DNA from 3 places in the Pseudomonas sp. FP2338 genome. Region 3 is predicted to be linked to each of the others. Evidence: predicted binding sites of a transcription regulator. Region 3 holds the regulator's gene; each other region holds the start of a gene.
The links. The regulator sigma-54, encoded in region 3, starts transcription at its own class of promoters, with help from an activator protein. The targets are predictions, from matches to a motif close to ANTGGCATNNANNTTGCTNT.
Positions count from the first base shown of each region.

Region 1 (5,846 bases), 3.0 Mb from region 3:
ACGCGAGCCGATCATCTCGATCACCTGGGCATTGCCCGGCCCGATGCGCTGCACGCGGCGCATCAACCAGGCCAGCACGAAGATCAGGCCGACCACCAGCAACAGGCCCAGCACCAGCTGGGTCAATTGCCCACCGATGCCACTGCTGACCACCGGCGCCGCAGTGACCGCTGGGGCGATCGGCTCAGCCGCCATGGCGCTCAATGGCAGCGCCAGAAACAGTCCCGCCATCGAATACTTCATATCAGCGCAACTTCTTGATGCGTTCGCTTGGGCTGATCACGTCCGTCAGGCGGATGCCGAACTTCTCGTTGACCACCACCACCTCGCCATGGGCGATCAGGGTGCCGTTGACCAGTACGTCCAGCGGCTCACCGGCCAGGCGGTCGAGCTCGATCACCGAACCCTGGTTGAGTTGCAGCAGGTTGCGGATGTTGATTTCGGTGCTGCCGACTTCCATGGAGATCGACACCGGAATGTCGAGGATCACGTCCAGGTTCGGGCCGTCGAGGGTCACCGGGTCGTTGTTTTTCGGCACGCTGCCGAATTCTTCCATCGGCAGGCGCTTGCCGGCCGGCGCCGTGGCGGCGTCGGCGGCCAGCAGCGCGTCGATGTCGTCCTGGCCGACATCGCCGGTTTCTTCCAGGGCTGCAGCCCATTCGTCAGCCAGGGCCTGGTCTTCGGCGGAAGTGTTTTCGTGTTCGGTAGCCATTACATGTCCTCGGCGCAGCAAAAATTCATCGATAGAAGGGGCAGATCAGCGACGGTTGATCGGTTCGATCACTTGCAACGCCAGGTTGCCTTTGTGGGAACCGAGCTTGACCTTGAACGACGGCACGCCGTTGGCGCGCATGATCAGCTCTTCCGGCAGCTCCACAGGGATCACGTCCCCCGGTTGCATGTGCAAAATATCGCGCAAACGCAGCTGGCGACGGGCCACAGTGGCGCTTAACGGCACGTCGACGTCCAGCAGGTCTTCGCGCAGGGCCTTGACCCAGCGTTCGTCCTGGTCGTCGAGGTCGGACTGGAAACCGGCATCGAGCATTTCGCGCACCGGCTCGATCATCGAATACGGCATGGTCACGTGCAGGTCGCCGCCACCGCCATCGAGTTCGATGTGGAAGGTGGAGACCACAATGGCTTCGCTGGGGCCGACGATGTTGGCCATGGCCGGGTTCACTTCCGAGTTGATGTACTCGAAATTGACTTCCATGATCGCCTGCCAGGCTTCCTTCAAGTCGATGAAGGCTTGCTCCAGCACCATGCGCACCACACGCAATTCGGTGGGGGTGAATTCACGCCCTTCGATCTTGGCGTGACGGCCGTCGCCGCCGAAGAAGTTGTCCACCAGCTTGAACACCAGCTTGGCGTCGAGGATGAACAGCGCGGTGCCGCGCAGCGGCTTGATCTTGACCAGGTTGAGGCTGGTGGGCACGTACAGCGAGTGCACGTATTCACCGAACTTCATCACCTGCACGCCGCCCACCGCCACGTCCGCCGAACGGCGCAGCATGTTGAACATGCTGATACGGGTATAGCGGGCGAAACGCTCGTTGATCATCTCCAGGGTCGGCATGCGCCCACGGACGATACGATCTTGGCTTGTGAGGTCATAACTTTTGACGCTGCCGGGCTCGGCAGCCATTTCGGTCTGTACCAGACCATCGTCGACACCATGCAACAGCGCGTCGATTTCATCCTGGGACAGCAGGTCTTGCACGGCCATGTCGTGATCCTACTGCAATACGAAGTTAGTGAAGAGCGCCTGCTCGACCACGACTTTGCCGAGCTCTTTCTGGGCCACTTCCTGCACGCTGGCAGTGACCTTCTGGCGCAGCATTTCCTGGCCGACCGGGGTGGCCAGGCTGTCGAAGCTCTGGCCGGAGAACAGCATCACCAGGTTGTTGCGGATCACCGGCATATGCACTTTAAGCGCATCCAGGTCCGCCTGGTTACGCGCCAGCAAGGTGATGCTCACCTGCAGGTAGCGTTGGCGACCGTTCTGATTGTAGTTGGCGACAAAGGCCGGCAGCATCGGCTCGAAGATTGCCGGTTGCTTGACGTTAGTGGCGGTTTCGGCGGCGGGTGCCGGCTTGCTCGCACTGCTGTGCATGATGTACCACGTGCCGCCAATCGAGGCGCCAATGGCCAGGAGCAGGCCCAGTACAATCAGCAGGATCAGCTTGAGCTTGCCTTTGCCTGCGGGTGGGGTTGCTGCTGCGTCGTCGCTCTTCGCCATGCCAATAATCCGTCACTATTCGGGGATTCATAGATCTACGGGAAGGCAAGAGCAAGTGTTATGCCAGAGTTGTCTGGCACACAGGGCAAGAGCGAACACCCCAAATCAAATGTGGGAGCTGGCTTGCCTGCGATGGCGGTGGGTCAGCTGACATTTCTGTCACTGATACACCGCCATCGCAGGCAAGCCAGCTCCCACATTGACCGCGTTTTTGGCTCAGATCAGGCGTAATAGTCGACTGCGCTGGAGCCGATCACGGTCTGGCTCACCGGCGCGACCGCCGCCGCCACTTCAGCAGGGTCACCCGCATCGCCGCCATCACCACGCCCGCCACTGCCGCTTATGCCGCGTGCCTGGCTCTGCTGCTGTTGTTCCTGCCCCTGCCCCTGCCAGCCACGGGACTGGTCGGACACATTGACGTCGACCTGCCCCATGCCCTGCTGGGCAAACATCTCGCGCAAACGGCCGGACTGGCTTTCCAGCGCTTCACGCACCACGGCGTGGCCGCTCATGAAGTTGACCTGGGCTTGCTGGTCGGCGGTCATATTGACCTTGATATCCAGGCGCCCGAGTTCAGCCGGTTGCAACTGAATCTCCGCCGACTTGAGGTTGGCGCTGGACAGGTACATCACGCGGTTGACCACTTCTTCGGTCCAGCCGCTCTGGTGCATGGCCAGCGGCGCATTGGCCACGGGCGGCAAGGCATTCGCGGTTTTCGGCGTGGCGGCCTGGGTCAGCGCGGCCAGGCGGTTGGCGAAATCATCCACGCGGGTGTCGCTGCTAGCGTCTTTCAAATCCTTGAGGCCGCCTTCGATCAGCCCGCTGAAGGCCTTGTCGCCGCCCTGGTCGGTACTGTCTTTGGTGGCTTGCTGGTCGACCATGCTGGCAAGACCTGCGGCAAAGTTTTGCGCGGCGGTCGGTTGATCCTGAGCGGTGGTCGGCGCAGCTTTCTGTGGCGTCTGGCTGCTGGCCGACACATGGCCGCCCTGCTCCATCGCCAGGCGCACGGCCGGCATCGAATCCAGCGGGTCGGCTTCGGGGTCGAAGGCCGGTTGCTTGGCGTCATCGGTGGCTGCAACCGGCGCCGCGACCACCGGCTGAGCCTTGTCATCATTGGCCGCTACCGGCGCTGGCGCTGGCACCGGGACAGGCACCGGCGTAACGGCGGCGACCAATGCCGGGTCAACCACCGGATCAGCCGCAGGCTGCTGCGCCACGGCCGGGTCGGCGGGCTTGTCGTCATCACTGCTGGCGCTGTCGTCAGCCTTGGCCGGCTTGGCAGGCAAGGGATTGCCGCTATCGGCAACCGCTGGCGTGCTGGCGGCAGGCTTGGCGCTGGTGTCCGCAGGCTTGTCACGCGTGACTTTGGCCGGGCTGTCGTCGGGCTTCAGCGTGGGCTTGGGGCTTTGGTTGGCAAACACTTGAGCGAAGCCAGGGCCCTTGTCCTGTGGGGTCGCAACCGCTACCGGGGAAGTAGCGGCAGGCGCTTGAGGCTTGGCCGCGGGGGCAGCCTGAAGGAGCGAATTGGGGGCGACTGGCATAGGTAAAGGTCTCCACTGCACTGGGGGTCGGGGATGCAGTATTGGGAGGTAGAGCAAGAGTCGGGCCAGGTTTGGTTTTTTGACGGTAGATCCATTGTGCTTCTGTGGGAGCTGGCCGAGACCGGCCTGGCGACTCAATTCAAATCTGAAAGCGCTGCCTTTCCGACTCATACAGCGGCCGCACCAACGCAAACTCATGATCAATCTGGTCAACCAGCGCACCCAAGTCCGCCGACAGCTCGACAGACTCCACCTCCAACCGCTGACACAAATACGCCAATCGCACCGCCCCAAGGTTGCCACTGCTGCCCTTGAAGCTATGGGCAATGCGCCCCAACGCCTTGGCATCATCACGCGACTTGCGCAACGCTTCGACGCGCTTCTGCGAATCGTCCAGAAAGGTCTCCAGCAGTTTCGGATACTCGCTTTCCATCACTTCCTGCAGGCCCGTCAGCACATCAGGGTCCAGATGAATCTCAAGCACTTGTTCGCTCCTTGATCAAGAATCGGCGGATTATGCCAGAGCCCCCCAGCAAAACTCCACGCATACACTGCGCCCGCCATCGGTCCAGCGTACATCGCTGCTCAGTTGCCGTACCAGGCTCAGCCCCCGGCCAGACAGGCGGTCGATATCCAGCGGCCGCGCCAGCACCTGCTCCACGTCGAACCCCGGGCCACTGTCCTCGATACGCAGCGTCATTTTGCCGCCTGTAGCAGTCGGCACCACCTGCACATGCACCCGCACATAACCGCTGTTCAACTGCGCCAAACGCTGGTTGCGCTGGCGGTAATACTCGGCAAACCCCTGGGCATCGCGCTTGAGTCGCGAATCCAGGCCCAGCACGCCATGCTCCAGCGCATTGGAGTACAACTCGGCCATCACGCTGTACAGCGCCCCGCTCTGCCCACGCAGGCCGTGAATCTCCAGCAATAACTGCAACAGGTACGGCAACGGGTTGTAGCTTTTGAGCGTGCGCGCACGAAACTCGAAGCTCACCGACCAATCCAGCGGGCACGACTGGCCACTGTCGGCGTACAGCGGCTCAGCCGCCCGCGACGGCTGGCCCGCCTGCAAGGTGATCTCCACCATGCTCACATCATCGCGCGCCTCGCCCCGGAACGCCGCCAGGGCGTGCTCAATATCCTCAAACAAGCGGTCGGGCTTGCGATTGCTGGCAAATACCTGCTGCAAGCGCGCCGCGCCAAATAACTGATCATTGGCGTCGGCAGTGTCCAGTACCCCATCGGACAGCAAGAACACCCGGTCGCCCAGGGCCATGGGCCAGACTTCGGTGCTGTCATCAAACGCCTGCGCCGACAGCACACCCAGCGGCAGGTGCCGCGACACCAACGGCGTGCGCTTGCCGCTGGCGACCTCATGCACATAGCCGTCGGGCATGCCGCCGTTCCACACCTCTACCACGCGCCGCTGGGCACTCAGGCACACCAGGGTGGCGCAGCAGAACATGTCCACCGGCAGGATGCGCTTGAGCTTGGCATTCATCTCGCGCAGGGTCTGCGCCAGACCGTAGCCCTTGGCGGTCATGCCGTAGAACACCTCCGCCAGCGGCATGGCGCCCACGGCGGCCGGCAGGCCATGGCCGGTGAAGTCACCGAGCAGCACATGCATGTCGCCGGACGGCGTGTAGGCCGCCAGCAACAGGTCGCCGTTGAACAGCGCATAAGGCGATTGCAGGTAACGAATGTTCGGCGCCGCATTGATGCAACCCGAATGCGCCACCTTGTCGAACACCGCCTTGGCCGCACGTTGCTCATGCAACAGGTAATCGTGGTGCCGGGCGATCTGGTCGCGCTGGCGCAGCACCATGGCCTGCAGACGCCGCAGACGGTCCATGGCATTGATCTTGGCGGCCAGGATCAGCGGGTTATAGGGTTTGGGCAGGAAATCATCGCCACCGGCATCCAGGCATTGGGCCAGGGCTTCACTCTCGCGCAGCGAGGTGAGAAAGATGATCGGCACCAGCGCCTCGCCCGCCAACTGCTTGATCCGCCGCGCCGCCTCAAAGCCATCCATCACCGGCATAAGGGCGTCCATCAACACCAGT
Region 1 covers NZ_CP117436.1:4,514,526-4,520,371, forward strand. The annotation lists gene fliO (flagellar biosynthetic protein FliO) at 1-243, opposite strand, end outside; gene fliN (flagellar motor switch protein FliN) at 245-712, opposite strand; gene fliM (flagellar motor switch protein FliM) at 758-1,726, opposite strand; gene fliL (flagellar basal body-associated protein FliL) at 1,736-2,239, opposite strand; gene PSH96_RS20370 (flagellar hook-length control protein FliK) at 2,461-3,780, opposite strand; gene PSH96_RS20375 (Hpt domain-containing protein) at 3,920-4,264, opposite strand; gene PSH96_RS20380 (fused response regulator/phosphatase) at 4,295-5,846, opposite strand, start outside.
Region 1: PSH96_RS20370 (flagellar hook-length control protein FliK) is a predicted target of sigma-54. The motif match lies at 3,831-3,850, and genes of this name have one in related genera.

Region 2 (5,846 bases), 2.6 Mb from region 3:
TGGCTGGGACTTGGCTTCTACGCCGTCCTTTGCCCCGCTGGTGCGCGTATTGCCCGGCAAAGCCTGGGTGTTATTTAAACGACTGAAATCAATGACCATGTTAAAAAAACCTCTGGGTATTTGGACGCTTGCCATGTTTTCGGCCATACCCGGACAAACTTTAGGCCCGATTGACAATAAACCTGTACAGGTCGACATCCCACGCACAGTGTAGGAAAACCTGGCGTTTCACACCAGTGATCTATAGTGCCACCTCGACCTGGCCCGGCGCCGTCACCTGCGCCTTGATCACACGGTTGGAATTGAGGTTCTTGACCCGGATCTGCTCGCTCATCCCGCCATTGGACAGCGCCTCGCCCGGCATTTTTACCGTCAGCCCGCCGCTGCTGGCGGAAATCACCACCTGGTCGCCTTTGCGAATCACCTCAGCCTGTTCCAGATGCACCAGCGTAATGACCTGGTCGGTGACCATTGGTCGGGTCAGTTTCTGCCCGATGGCTTGGTCCACAGCGGTGAGGTAGCCCTGGTTGATCAGGCTGATGTCGCGTTCACGCAGGGCCACGTCTTCAAAACCAATGATGCCGGTGCGTTTGAGCGGGCGCGTGACGACCACTACGTCGCGGAACAGTTTGACCTGCGCCGGCACAAATACGGTCCAGGGTGAGGCGCCCTCGCAGCGCACTTTTACCGTCACGCGGCCGATGGGCTGGGCCGGGCTTTCGAGGCTGGCCGTCAATTCCTTGTCGCACATGGGCATGCGCAGGCGCGGGTCCAGTTGGTTGACCTGGATTTCGTAACGCCCCGGTGTTTGGGTGGTCGCCAGATAATCTTCTACAGTGAACTCAAGAAAGCCTTGGGTGACGCCGATAAGGAGATCAGGCAAGGTGACATTATCTGCGCGAGCCGTGGTGCCCGAGCCCAAGGCAAGCAAAGCCATCGTTGCGCAGAGCAATCTGCGATACCGTGGGATGCGTCGGAAAACTGTCGTTTTAAGGTTCATAGACCAATAAATAGCAAAGCCCGTGCCGTTTAGTGTTGGGTGAGCGTCGTTGCCCTTGTAGGTATAGCCAAAGGTTTTAGCGTAGGAGTCAAGGCATGGCAGGAGTAATGGACTCAGTAAACCAGCGCACACAGCTGGTAGGGCAGAATCGCCTGGAACTGTTGCTTTTTCGCCTGGACGGCAAGCAGCTGTACGGCATCAATGTGTTTAAAGTGCGGGAGGTGCTGCAGTGCCCCAAGCTGACCATATTGCCTAAATCCAGCCCGGTGGTCTGCGGCGTAGCGAATATCCGAGGCGCGACCATTCCGATTCTCGACCTGGCCATGGCCACCGGTTCCTCGGGGTTGCAGGACCGCGAAAGCCCCTTTGTGATCATCACCGAATACAACACCAAGACCCAGGGTTTCCTGGTGCGCTCGGTGGAACGCATCGTTAACATGAACTGGGAGGAGATCCATCCGCCGCCCAAGGGCACCGGACGCGATCACTACCTCACGGCGGTGACGCGGGTCGACAACCAATTGGTCGAAATCATCGACGTGGAAAAGATCCTCGCCGAAGTCGCCCCCACCTCGGAAACCATTTCGGTTGGCGTAGTAGACGCCGAAACTGCGCACAAGGCAGTGTCACTGCGTGTGCTGACGGTGGATGACTCCTCGGTGGCGCGCAAGCAGGTCAGCCGTTGCCTGCAAACCGTCGGTGTGGAAGTGGTGGCCTTGAACGATGGTCGCCAGGCCTTGGATTACCTGCGCAAGCTGGTGGACGAAGGCAAGAAGCCGGAAGAAGAGTTCCTGATGATGATCTCCGACATTGAAATGCCGGAAATGGACGGCTACACCCTCACGGCCGAGATACGTAACGACCCACGCATGCAAAAATTGCATATCATCCTGCATACTTCCTTGTCGGGCGTATTCAATCAGGCGATGGTCAAGAAAGTCGGTGCTGATGACTTCCTGGCCAAATTCCGCCCTGATGACCTGGCATCCCGGGTAGTCGACCGGATCAAGGCAGCAGATCACGGCTAGGGGGATTTCCTCCTGGCGGTCACACGATTTAAGAGGCGGTATCAGTGTCTACGGGTAATTTGGATTTCGAACAGTTCCGGGTCTTCCTGGAAAAAGCCTGTGGCATATTGCTCGGTGAAAACAAGCAGTACCTGGTATCCAGCCGTCTCAACAAACTGATGGAGCAGCAGGGCATCAAGTCCCTGGGCGAGTTGGTGCAGCGCATCCAGGGCCAGCCGCGCAGTGGGCTTAAGGAAATGGTGGTAGATGCCATGACCACCAACGAAACCTTGTGGTTTCGGGATACCTACCCCTTTGAAGTGCTCAAGAACAAAGTGCTGCCGGAGGCCATCAAGGCCAGCCCCGGCCAGCGCCTGCGCATCTGGTCGGCCGCCTGTTCTTCGGGGCAGGAACCGTACTCGATCTCGATGTCGATCGATGAGTTCGAGCGCACGAACATGGGCCAATTGAAGGCCGGCGCGCAAATTGTCGCCACCGATTTGTCCGGCACCATGCTCACCAATTGCAAAACCGGCGAGTACGACAGCCTGGCCCTGGGCCGTGGTTTGTCCCAGGAGCGCCTGCAACGCTTCTTCGACCCCAAAGGGGCCGGGCGTTGGGCGGTCAAGGCACCGATCAAGAGCCGCGTGGAGTTTCGCTCGTTCAACCTGCTCGACAGCTATGCCAGCCTCGGCAAGTTCGACATGGTGTTCTGCCGCAATGTGCTGATCTACTTCTCGGCAGAGGTGAAGAAGGACATCCTGCTGCGCATTCACGGTACGCTCAAGCGCGGGGGCTACCTGTTTCTTGGCGCGTCCGAAGCGCTCAACGGGCTACCGGACCATTACCAGATGGTGCAATGCAGCCCTGGCATCATTTATCAGGCCAAGTGAAGGTGACTTGAGCATAAAAAAACGGGAAGCCCCGCGAAGGCTTCCCTTTTTTATGTGCGCCAAGCGCCAGTTTTTTACGGGCGGTGGTTAGGGCCTGGGTGTCATTCGGATATTGCCCAGGAAGAGAAGATTGTCCTTGCCGGGGATGCTCCCGTTGAAAATACCCAAATACACAGTTTCGGTTGCAACTGCGGGAAATGTCCCGGTTCCGGTTTGTGTTAATGCGTTGGTTATGTTTTGTACGTTGGCACCGATTCGCCTGCCGTTAATCGTCAGGTACAGCGTCGAGCCATCTCCAGCGGGTGTGCCACCCAAGACATCAAAGCTGAAATCGTAGGTGCGCCCTGCGATGACCGATATGGGTCGAGTGATGATGTGAGCGGCGGTTACCTGGCTGCTGGGCAGGTCAACGACCACGCTGCTGCTGACGACGTGCAGCGCCCCGCCTGCATAAACTGACTGAGCTAACCAGCGTTGGAACGTGCCATCGGCGAAATCCCACACTGTGCCAGGAAGAGGCACAACAATCACGCCTGCATCGATGGACACGGTTGACGTCGGCGCAAAGTACACGTCGCGGATGCCACGCCGAATGCGTAGCAATAAAAACACATTGGTGCCTGACTTACGGGTAATGATTGATTTGGGTACCGGAAAGGTGAGCTCGGCCTCGTCTTCCTCTGCCTCATAGCTCAGGTTGTACGTTTTGCCGTTATCGCCGATCAGGTTTGCGACGATCAAATCACCCGTCTTGATGGCAGCGGCGCAAGTCATTTCAACTGTTTTACCGATCAGCAATCTGGTCTGCAGGTTTGGAATGGGTAGCGCGTTGTCCTGCAGGACGAATCGGAGGGGAGGAATAGTCAGCATGTTGTGCCTCTGCTTTACGCGTGTAGGGGTTGCCAGATAAGGCGCGTAGAAGGGCAGGCGCGACAACTGTCAGAAATGACAGTGCAGACAAACGGTCAAAGCCTCCGGCGCGCTGGGCCAGCCTGTTTAGCGTTTGCCACCGGCTGTAAAAGCGGCAACCGCCATTGCCGCTTTACTGGCGCCACGCGGAAGCCCATTGCCGCTTTTCTGGCATTGCCGCCGGCAAACCCCGCGCAACCCCTTGATTTACGGGCATTCAGCGAATTGGCATGGGCCTTGCTATAACCCAGATACGAAAAGCAGGTCAGCCTAAAGGTTTCCGCCATGAGCATCAGCTTCGATAAAGCGCTCGGTATCCACGAACAAGCCCTGGGCTTTCGCGCTCAGCGTGCCGAAGTCCTGGCCAACAACATTGCCAACGCCGACACCCCGAACTACAAGGCTCGGGACTTGGACTTTTCCGCCGTGCTCGCCGCGCAGCAGGACAAGACTAAAAACGGCACCTTCGCCTTGAACATGACCAACAGCCGTCATATCGAAGCGCAAGGCCTGGGCAATGGTGATGAGTCGCTGCTGTATCGCACGCCGATGCAGCCATCAATCGACCAGAACACCGTCGACGCCCAGCTGGAGCAATCGGCCTACGCCGAGAACTCGGTGAACTTTCAGGCCAGCTTCACCCTGCTTAACAGCAAATTCAAAGGGCTGATGTCAGCCCTGCGCGGAGAGTAAGCCATGTCCCTCGCCAGTGTTTTCAATATTGCCGGCAGTGGCATGAGCGCGCAGACCACGCGTTTGAACACCGTCGCCAGTAACATCGCCAACGCCGAGACCGTGTCTTCGAGCATTGACCAGACCTACCGCGCCCGCCACCCGGTGTTCGCCACCATGTTTCAGGGTGGCCAGGCCGGCCAGAGCGGCAGCGGTGATTCGCTGTTCCAGAATCAGGATGCGGCCGGCCAAGGCGTGCAGGTACTCGGCGTGGTCGAGGACCAGAGCAACCTGGAAGCCCGCTACGAGCCGAACCATCCCGCCGCGAACGAAAAGGGCTATGTGTACTACCCCAACGTCAACGTGGTCGAGGAAATGGCCGACATGATTTCCGCCAGCCGCTCGTTCCAGACCAACGCGGAAATGATGAACACCGCCAAAACCATGATGCAGAAGGTCCTGACCCTGGGTCAGTGATAAGGGGCGCCAAATAATGGCCATTGTTGATACCACTTCTACACCCAACTCGGCGGTTCAGGACCTGTTCAACTCTAAGGTCAAGACTGCTACAGATAACAGCGGCCTTGATGGTGCCGCCAAGGCGGCTACGGGCAACCAGGCGCTGGGCAAGGACGCGTTCCTGCAATTGCTGGTGACCCAGCTGAAAAACCAGAACCCGCTGTCGCCTCAAGACAACGGCGCCTTCGTGGCGCAGTTGGCGCAATTCAGCAGCCTGGAAGGCATCAACACCCTGAACGACTCGGTGAATGCGATCTCCAGCAACTTCAGCTCTTCCCAAGCGCTGCAGGCGTCGTCGCTGGTCGGGCGTTCGATCATCACCCAGACCGACAAGGCCATGGTGGATACCAGCAAAAGCATGACCGGCTCGGTGGCAGTGACGGCAGCGACGGGCAACGTCTCGGTGAAAATCACCGACAAAGACGGCAACGTGGTGCGCACCATCGACATGGGCGCCCAAAGCGCCGGCGATTCAAGCTTTATCTGGGATGGCAAGAACGACAAGGGCGAAGTCGCCCCCGCCGGCACTTACACCTTCGCGGCCAGCACCAAGAATGACAAAGGCGACTCGGTTGCCCTGTTGACGTCGCTGCCGGCAACGGTCACTAGCGTGACGTTGAGCAAGACCGGCGGCGAAATGCTGCTCAACCTTGCAGGCGGCATGGGCAGCGTCAAGCTGTCGCAAATTCAGACTATCGGTACATAGAGCCGGCTAAATACGGCAGAAGGAGAGAAACATGTCTTTTAACATCGGCCTTAGCGGCCTCTATGCGGCCAACAAACAACTGGACGTGACCGGCAACAACATTGCCAACGTTGCGACCACCGGTTTCAAAGCGTCCCGCG
Region 2 covers NZ_CP117436.1:4,865,070-4,870,915, reverse strand. The annotation lists gene flgM (flagellar biosynthesis anti-sigma factor FlgM) at 1-99, opposite strand, end outside; gene flgA (flagellar basal body P-ring formation chaperone FlgA) at 242-1,000, opposite strand; gene PSH96_RS21975 (chemotaxis protein CheV) at 1,096-2,028, shown strand; gene cheR (protein-glutamate O-methyltransferase CheR) at 2,073-2,900, shown strand; gene PSH96_RS21965 (hypothetical protein) at 2,988-3,770, opposite strand; gene flgB (flagellar basal body rod protein FlgB) at 4,095-4,502, shown strand; gene flgC (flagellar basal body rod protein FlgC) at 4,506-4,958, shown strand; gene flgD (flagellar hook assembly protein FlgD) at 4,975-5,706, shown strand; gene flgE (flagellar hook protein FlgE) at 5,738-5,846, shown strand, end outside.
Region 2: flgB (flagellar basal body rod protein FlgB) is a predicted target of sigma-54. The motif match lies at 4,034-4,053, and genes of this name have one in related genera.

Region 3 (5,846 bases):
GACTATGGGCACTGAAACACTGGCGATCAGCAGCGGGCGAATGTTTCGTTATGCGTTTGGCTCGCTGTTGCTGTTGGCAGGGACTGCATTGCTGGTGGCCCACGGGCTGGCCTGGCTGAACCTTGAACCCCGTATCCTGCGCGCTTTGCAGGGTGGGGCGATCTGCGCGCTCGGCACTGCGCTGGGCGCGGTGCCCGTGCTGGTAATACGCCGCATGCCGGTAGCGCTGAGCGATACCTTGCTGGGCTTTGGTGCCGGGGTAATGTTGGCGGCAACTGCGTTTTCGCTGATCGTGCCCGGTATTGCAGCCGCTGAAGGCCTAGGGCTCTCACCTTGGGGCGCCAGTGGGTTGATCAGCTTCGGCATTATGCTCGGCGCGTTCGGGTTGTATCTGGTGGACCGCAAGGTCTCCGGCGCGAGCCCGGAAATGCTGGTGGGCACGCCGGATAAACCGGTTATTCCGCCGCGCATCTGGCTGTTTGTGTTCGCCATCATTGCCCATAACATTCCGGAAGGCATGGCGGTGGGGGTTTCTGCCGGTGGCGGCATGCCGGATGCCGACAGCCTGGCCATGGGCATTGCCCTGCAGGATGTGCCGGAAGGGTTGGTGATCGCACTGGTGCTGGCAGGGGCGGGCATGTCGCGGGTCAAAGCGTTCCTGATCGGCGCTGCGTCAGGATTGGTCGAGCCAGTGTTTGCCGTGCTGTGTGCATGGCTGGTGAGTCTGGCAGAGGTTCTGTTGCCATTGGGGCTTGCGCTGGCGGCGGGGGCTATGTTGCTGGTGGTGACTCACGAAGTGATCCCGGAATCGCGCCGCAACGGTCACGAAAAGCTTGCCAGCCTGGGGTTGTGCATCGGGTTTTGTCTGATGATGGTGATGGACACCGCATTAGGGTGAGGCCATTGCAGCCTCACACCTGTCTCAAAGGGTGGGTTTATTCACCTTCGTCAAAGTAGTTATTGATCAGCTTAACCAGGGCGTCCATCGCTTCCTGCTCTTGTTCGCCTTCGGTCTTCAAGTGAATCTTGGTGCCCTTGCCCGCGGCCAGCATCATCATGGCCATGATGCTTTTGCCATCGACCATCGACTCTGGCGTGCGCCCGGCGCGGATCTGGCAAGGGAACTGCCCGGCAACGCCGACGAATTTAGCCGAGGCGCGGGCGTGCAGGCCCAGCTTGTTGATGATTTCAATTTCCAGAGCGGGCATCGCGGGGGTGTTCCTTTCAGCTAAGGTCGCGGTGGCGAACCTGGACGTTCTTGAGGGTTTGTTGCAGCACCTGGCCCAGGCGTTCGGTCAGGTAGACGGAGCGATGGTGGCCGCCGGTGCAGCCGATGGCAATGGTGACATAAGCCCGATTACTTGCGGCAAAGCGCGGTAACCATTTGAGCAGGTAGCTGGAGATATCCTGGAACATCTCCTCGACATCCGGTTGCGCCGCCAGGTACTCGGCCACCGGCTGGTCCAAACCGGACTGGTCACGCAGCTCCGGCTTCCAGTAAGGGTTGGGCAGGCAGCGCACGTCGAACACCAGATCGGCATCCACCGGCATCCCGCGCTTGAACCCGAACGACTCAACCAGAAAGGCCGTGCCTGGCTCCGGCTGGTTCAGCAGGCGCAGCTTGATCGCATCGCGCAACTGATACAGGTTGAGGTCCGTGGTGTTGATCTTGAGATCAGCGAGGTCAATGATCGGCCCTAACAGCGAGGTTTCGTCCTCGATGGCTTCGGCCAGGGAGCGATGCGGGCTGCTGAGGGGGTGACGTCGACGGGTTTCGGAGAAACGCTTGAGCAGCGTCTCCTCGTCGGCATCCAGGTACAGCACATCGCAATGAATATGCTTGGCGCGTACTTCCTCGAGCAGTTGCGGGAAGCGCTCAAGGTGGCTGGGCAGGTTGCGGGCGTCAATCGAGACGGCCACCAGTGGCTGCGCCAGTTCAGTGTGGATCAGGGCGCGTTCGGCCAACTCCGGCAGCAGGCCCGCCGGCAGGTTGTCGATGCAATAGAAACCATTGTCCTCAAGGACGTTGAGGGCGGTGCTTTTACCCGAGCCGGAACGGCCGCTGACGATGATCAAACGCATGATTACTGCCTGTTTTGCTCATCGAGTACAACCTGATATAGCGCCTCGTTGCTGCTGGCACTGCGCAGTCTGTCGCGTACTTCCTTGCGGTCGAGCATGCTGGCTATCTGCCGAAGCAGTTCCAGGTGCGCATCGGTGGCGGCTTGCGGGACCAGCAGAACGAACAGCAGGTCAACCGGGGCGCCGTCGATGGCGTCGAAATCGATTTTCTCCTGCAGGTGCAATAGCGCACTGACGGGAGACGTGCAGCCTTCAAGGCGGCAGTGAGGAATGGCGATGCCGTTGCCAAAACCGGTGGAGCCCAGTTTTTCACGGTCGATCAGGGCCTTGAACACGACTTGCTCATCCAGCTCAGGCACTTCACGGCTGATCAGGTTGGCGATGTGTTCGAGGGCTTTTTTCTTACTGCCGCCCGGCGCGTTCACGAGGGAACGGCCGGGGGTCAGGATGGTTTCAAGTTGGATCATGGGGGAGAGTTAACGACCTGTACCTTGCATCAGGTGCAGATTCTTTTCCTTATGCTTTATGAGTTGGCGGTCCAGCTTGTCGTAGAGCGAGTCAATCGCCGCATACATGTCTTCATGCTCGGCATTGGCGACGAGCTTCGCATTCGGTACATGCAGGGTGGCCTCGATTTTCTGCTTGAGCTTATCGACCTCCATGATGACCTGCACGTTGGTGATCTTGTCAAAATGCCCCGCAAGCTTGTTCAGCTTACTTTCGGTGTACTCACGCAGGGGCTTGGTGACTTCCAGTTGGTGTCCACTGATGTTGACTTGCATACAGCTTCTCCTTCGTTGCCAGTGCATAAAGCGGTGGGTAGGAATACCCACCACTGGAACGCTATGGCCCGCCCGTCACATCAAACGCTTACGCTCGCTGGAAGGCGCGATCCCGAGGGACTCGCGGTACTTGGCGACGGTTCGACGGGCGACCTGAATGCCTTGTGCCTCCAGTAAACCAGCGATCTTACTGTCACTCAATGGCTTTTTCTGATTTTCCGCCGCAACCAGTTTTTTGATGATCGCGCGGATCGCTGTGGACGAGCATTCACCGCCTTCGGAGGTGCTGACGTGGCTGGAGAAAAAGTATTTCAGCTCATAAATACCCCGTGGGGTATGCATGAATTTCTGTGTGGTCACGCGGGAAATCGTCGATTCATGCATGCCCACAGCCTCGGCAATGTCATGCAGGACCAGCGGCTTCATCGCCTCGTCGCCATATTCCAGGAAGCCGCGCTGGTGCTCGACGATCTGGGTGGCCACTTTCATCAGGGTTTCGTTGCGGCTTTGCAGGCTCTTGATGAACCAGCGCGCTTCCTGCAATTGGTTGCGCATGAAGGTGTTGTCGGCGCTGGTGTCGGCGCGGCGCACAAAGCCTGCGTACTGCGGGTTGACCCGCAGGCGTGGCACCGACTCCTGGTTCAGCTCCACCAGCCAGCGTTCGTTGTCTTTGCGCACGATCACGTCAGGCACGACATATTCGGCTTCGCTGGACTCGATCTGCGAGCCGGGGCGCGGGTTGAGGCTCTGCACCAGTTCGATGACCTGGCGCAGGTCATCTTCCTTGAGCTTCATGCGGCGCATCAACTGGCTGTAGTCGCGGCTGCCCAGCAGGTCGATGTAGTCGGTGACCAGGCGCTGGGCCTCGACGAGCCAAGGGGTCTTGGCCGGCAGTTGGCGCAGTTGCAGCAACAGGCATTCGCTCAAGGTGCGAGCGCCAATGCCGGCAGGCTCGAACTGTTGGATGCGATGCAGGACGGCTTCGATTTCGTCCAGCTCGATGTCCAGTTCCGGGTCGAAGGCTTCCAGAATCTCGTCGAGCGTCTCGTCCAGGTAGCCCTGATTGTTGATGCAGTCGATCAGGGTTACGGCGATCAGGCGATCGGTGTCGGACATCGGCGCCAGGTTCAGTTGCCACAGCAAATGGCTTTGCAGGCTCTCACCGGCGGACGTGCGGGTAGTGAAGTCCCACTCGTCGTCGTCATTGCTGGGCAGGCTGCTGGCGCTGGTCTGGTAGACGTCTTCCCAGGCGGTGTCGACGGGAAGCTCGTTGGGAATGCGTTCGTTCCATTCGCCTTCCTCAAGGTTATCCACTGTAGGGGCGGTTTCCTGATAGGACGGTTCCTGCACATCGGGGTTGGGTTTTTGCTCGATGTTGTCGGCCAGCGGGTCTGCATTATCGAAGTCGTCGCCTTCTTCCTGGCGTTCGAGCATCGGATTGGACTCCAGGGCCTCCTGGATTTCCTGTTGCAGGTCCAGTGTCGACAATTGGAGCAGGCGGATGGCCTGTTGCAGCTGCGGTGTCATCGTCAGCTGCTGGCCCATTCTCAGGACTAGCGATGGTTTCATGGCAGGGGCTTAACACCTTATTCGCCGGCGCAATGCGCCATCCACGACAGGGCGCGTGAGCGCCAAACATAAGCAAATTATATGCCTGATATCAGGGGCTTTGCCTAGAGCGCGGTAACAATAAAAAAACTGAGGTTTTTATTGACTTGCACGCGCCCCTGGCACTGGCCTGATACCACCGTGTTTACAGGCGGAACTCGTGACCCAGGTACACTTCCTTCACCAGTTCATTGGCCAGGATAGTGGCGGAATCACCTTCTGCAATCAGTTGCCCATCGTTGACGATATAGGCGGTTTCGCAGATATCGAGCGTCTCACGCACGTTGTGGTCGGTGATTAATACACCGATGCCCTTGGCCTTGAGGTGATGGATGATCTGCTTGATATCGCCAACCGAGATCGGGTCGACACCGGCAAAAGGTTCGTCCAGCAGGATGAACTTCGGCGCGGTAGCCAGTGCACGGGCGATTTCCACTCGGCGACGCTCACCACCGGACAAGCTCATGCCGAGGTTGTCGCGGATGTGGTTGATGTGGAACTCCTGCAGCAGGCTTTCCAGCTCTTTGCGACGGCCGTCACGGTCGAGCTCCTTGCGGGTCTCGAGGATCGCCATGATGTTGTCGGACACCGACAGTTTGCGGAAGATCGACGCCTCCTGGGGAAGATAGCCGATTCCCGCGCGCGCACGACCGTGCATCGGCTGGTGGCTTACGTCCAGATCGTCAATCAATACACGGCCCTGATCCGCCTGGACCAGGCCAACAATCATATAGAAGCAGGTGGTCTTGCCGGCGCCGTTAGGGCCGAGCAAGCCGACGATCTGGCCGCTGTCGATCGACAGGCTGACGTCGCGTACGACCTGACGGCTTTTATAAGCTTTGGCCAGATGCTGGGCTTTCAGGGTTGCCATTAGTTCGTCTTCTTCGCAGCGGGTTTAGGCGCAGGGGCGGCAGCGTCTTTCTGTTTCGGCTGGATCACCATGTCGATGCGAGGACGGGGTTGCGTGACCTTGCTGCCATTGGCGCGACCGGCGGTGGCGATCTGTTTGACGGTGTCGTAGGTGATTTTTTCACCTTCGGTGGTGTTGCCGTCAGTGCTGACAACCCGTGCCTGGTCGATCAGGACAATGCGGTTCTGCTGGGCGTGATACTGGATGGTCTTACCGTAGCCCTGCATCGGCTTCTTGTCGGTAACCGACTGCATCTGTTCGAAGTAAGCCAGGTTGCCTACCGAAGTCACCACGTCGATGTCACCAGCCGGGGTACGAGTCAGCGTTACCGTGTTGCCGGTAATCTTCATCGAGCCCTGGATAATGACCACGCCACCGGAATAGGTGGCGACACCTTGCTTGTCATCCAGCTGCGCATCGTCAGCCTGAATGCGGATCGGTTGCTGGCTATCGTTCGGCAGAGC
Region 3 covers NZ_CP117436.1:1,037,314-1,043,159, forward strand. The annotation lists gene PSH96_RS04540 (ZIP family metal transporter) at 5-898, shown strand; gene PSH96_RS04545 (HPr family phosphocarrier protein) at 936-1,208, opposite strand; gene rapZ (RNase adapter RapZ) at 1,225-2,082, opposite strand; gene ptsN (PTS IIA-like nitrogen regulatory protein PtsN) at 2,085-2,549, opposite strand; gene hpf (ribosome hibernation-promoting factor, HPF/YfiA family) at 2,559-2,864, opposite strand; gene PSH96_RS04565 (RNA polymerase factor sigma-54) at 2,940-4,433, opposite strand; gene lptB (LPS export ABC transporter ATP-binding protein) at 4,618-5,343, opposite strand; gene lptA (lipopolysaccharide transport periplasmic protein LptA) at 5,343-5,846, opposite strand, start outside.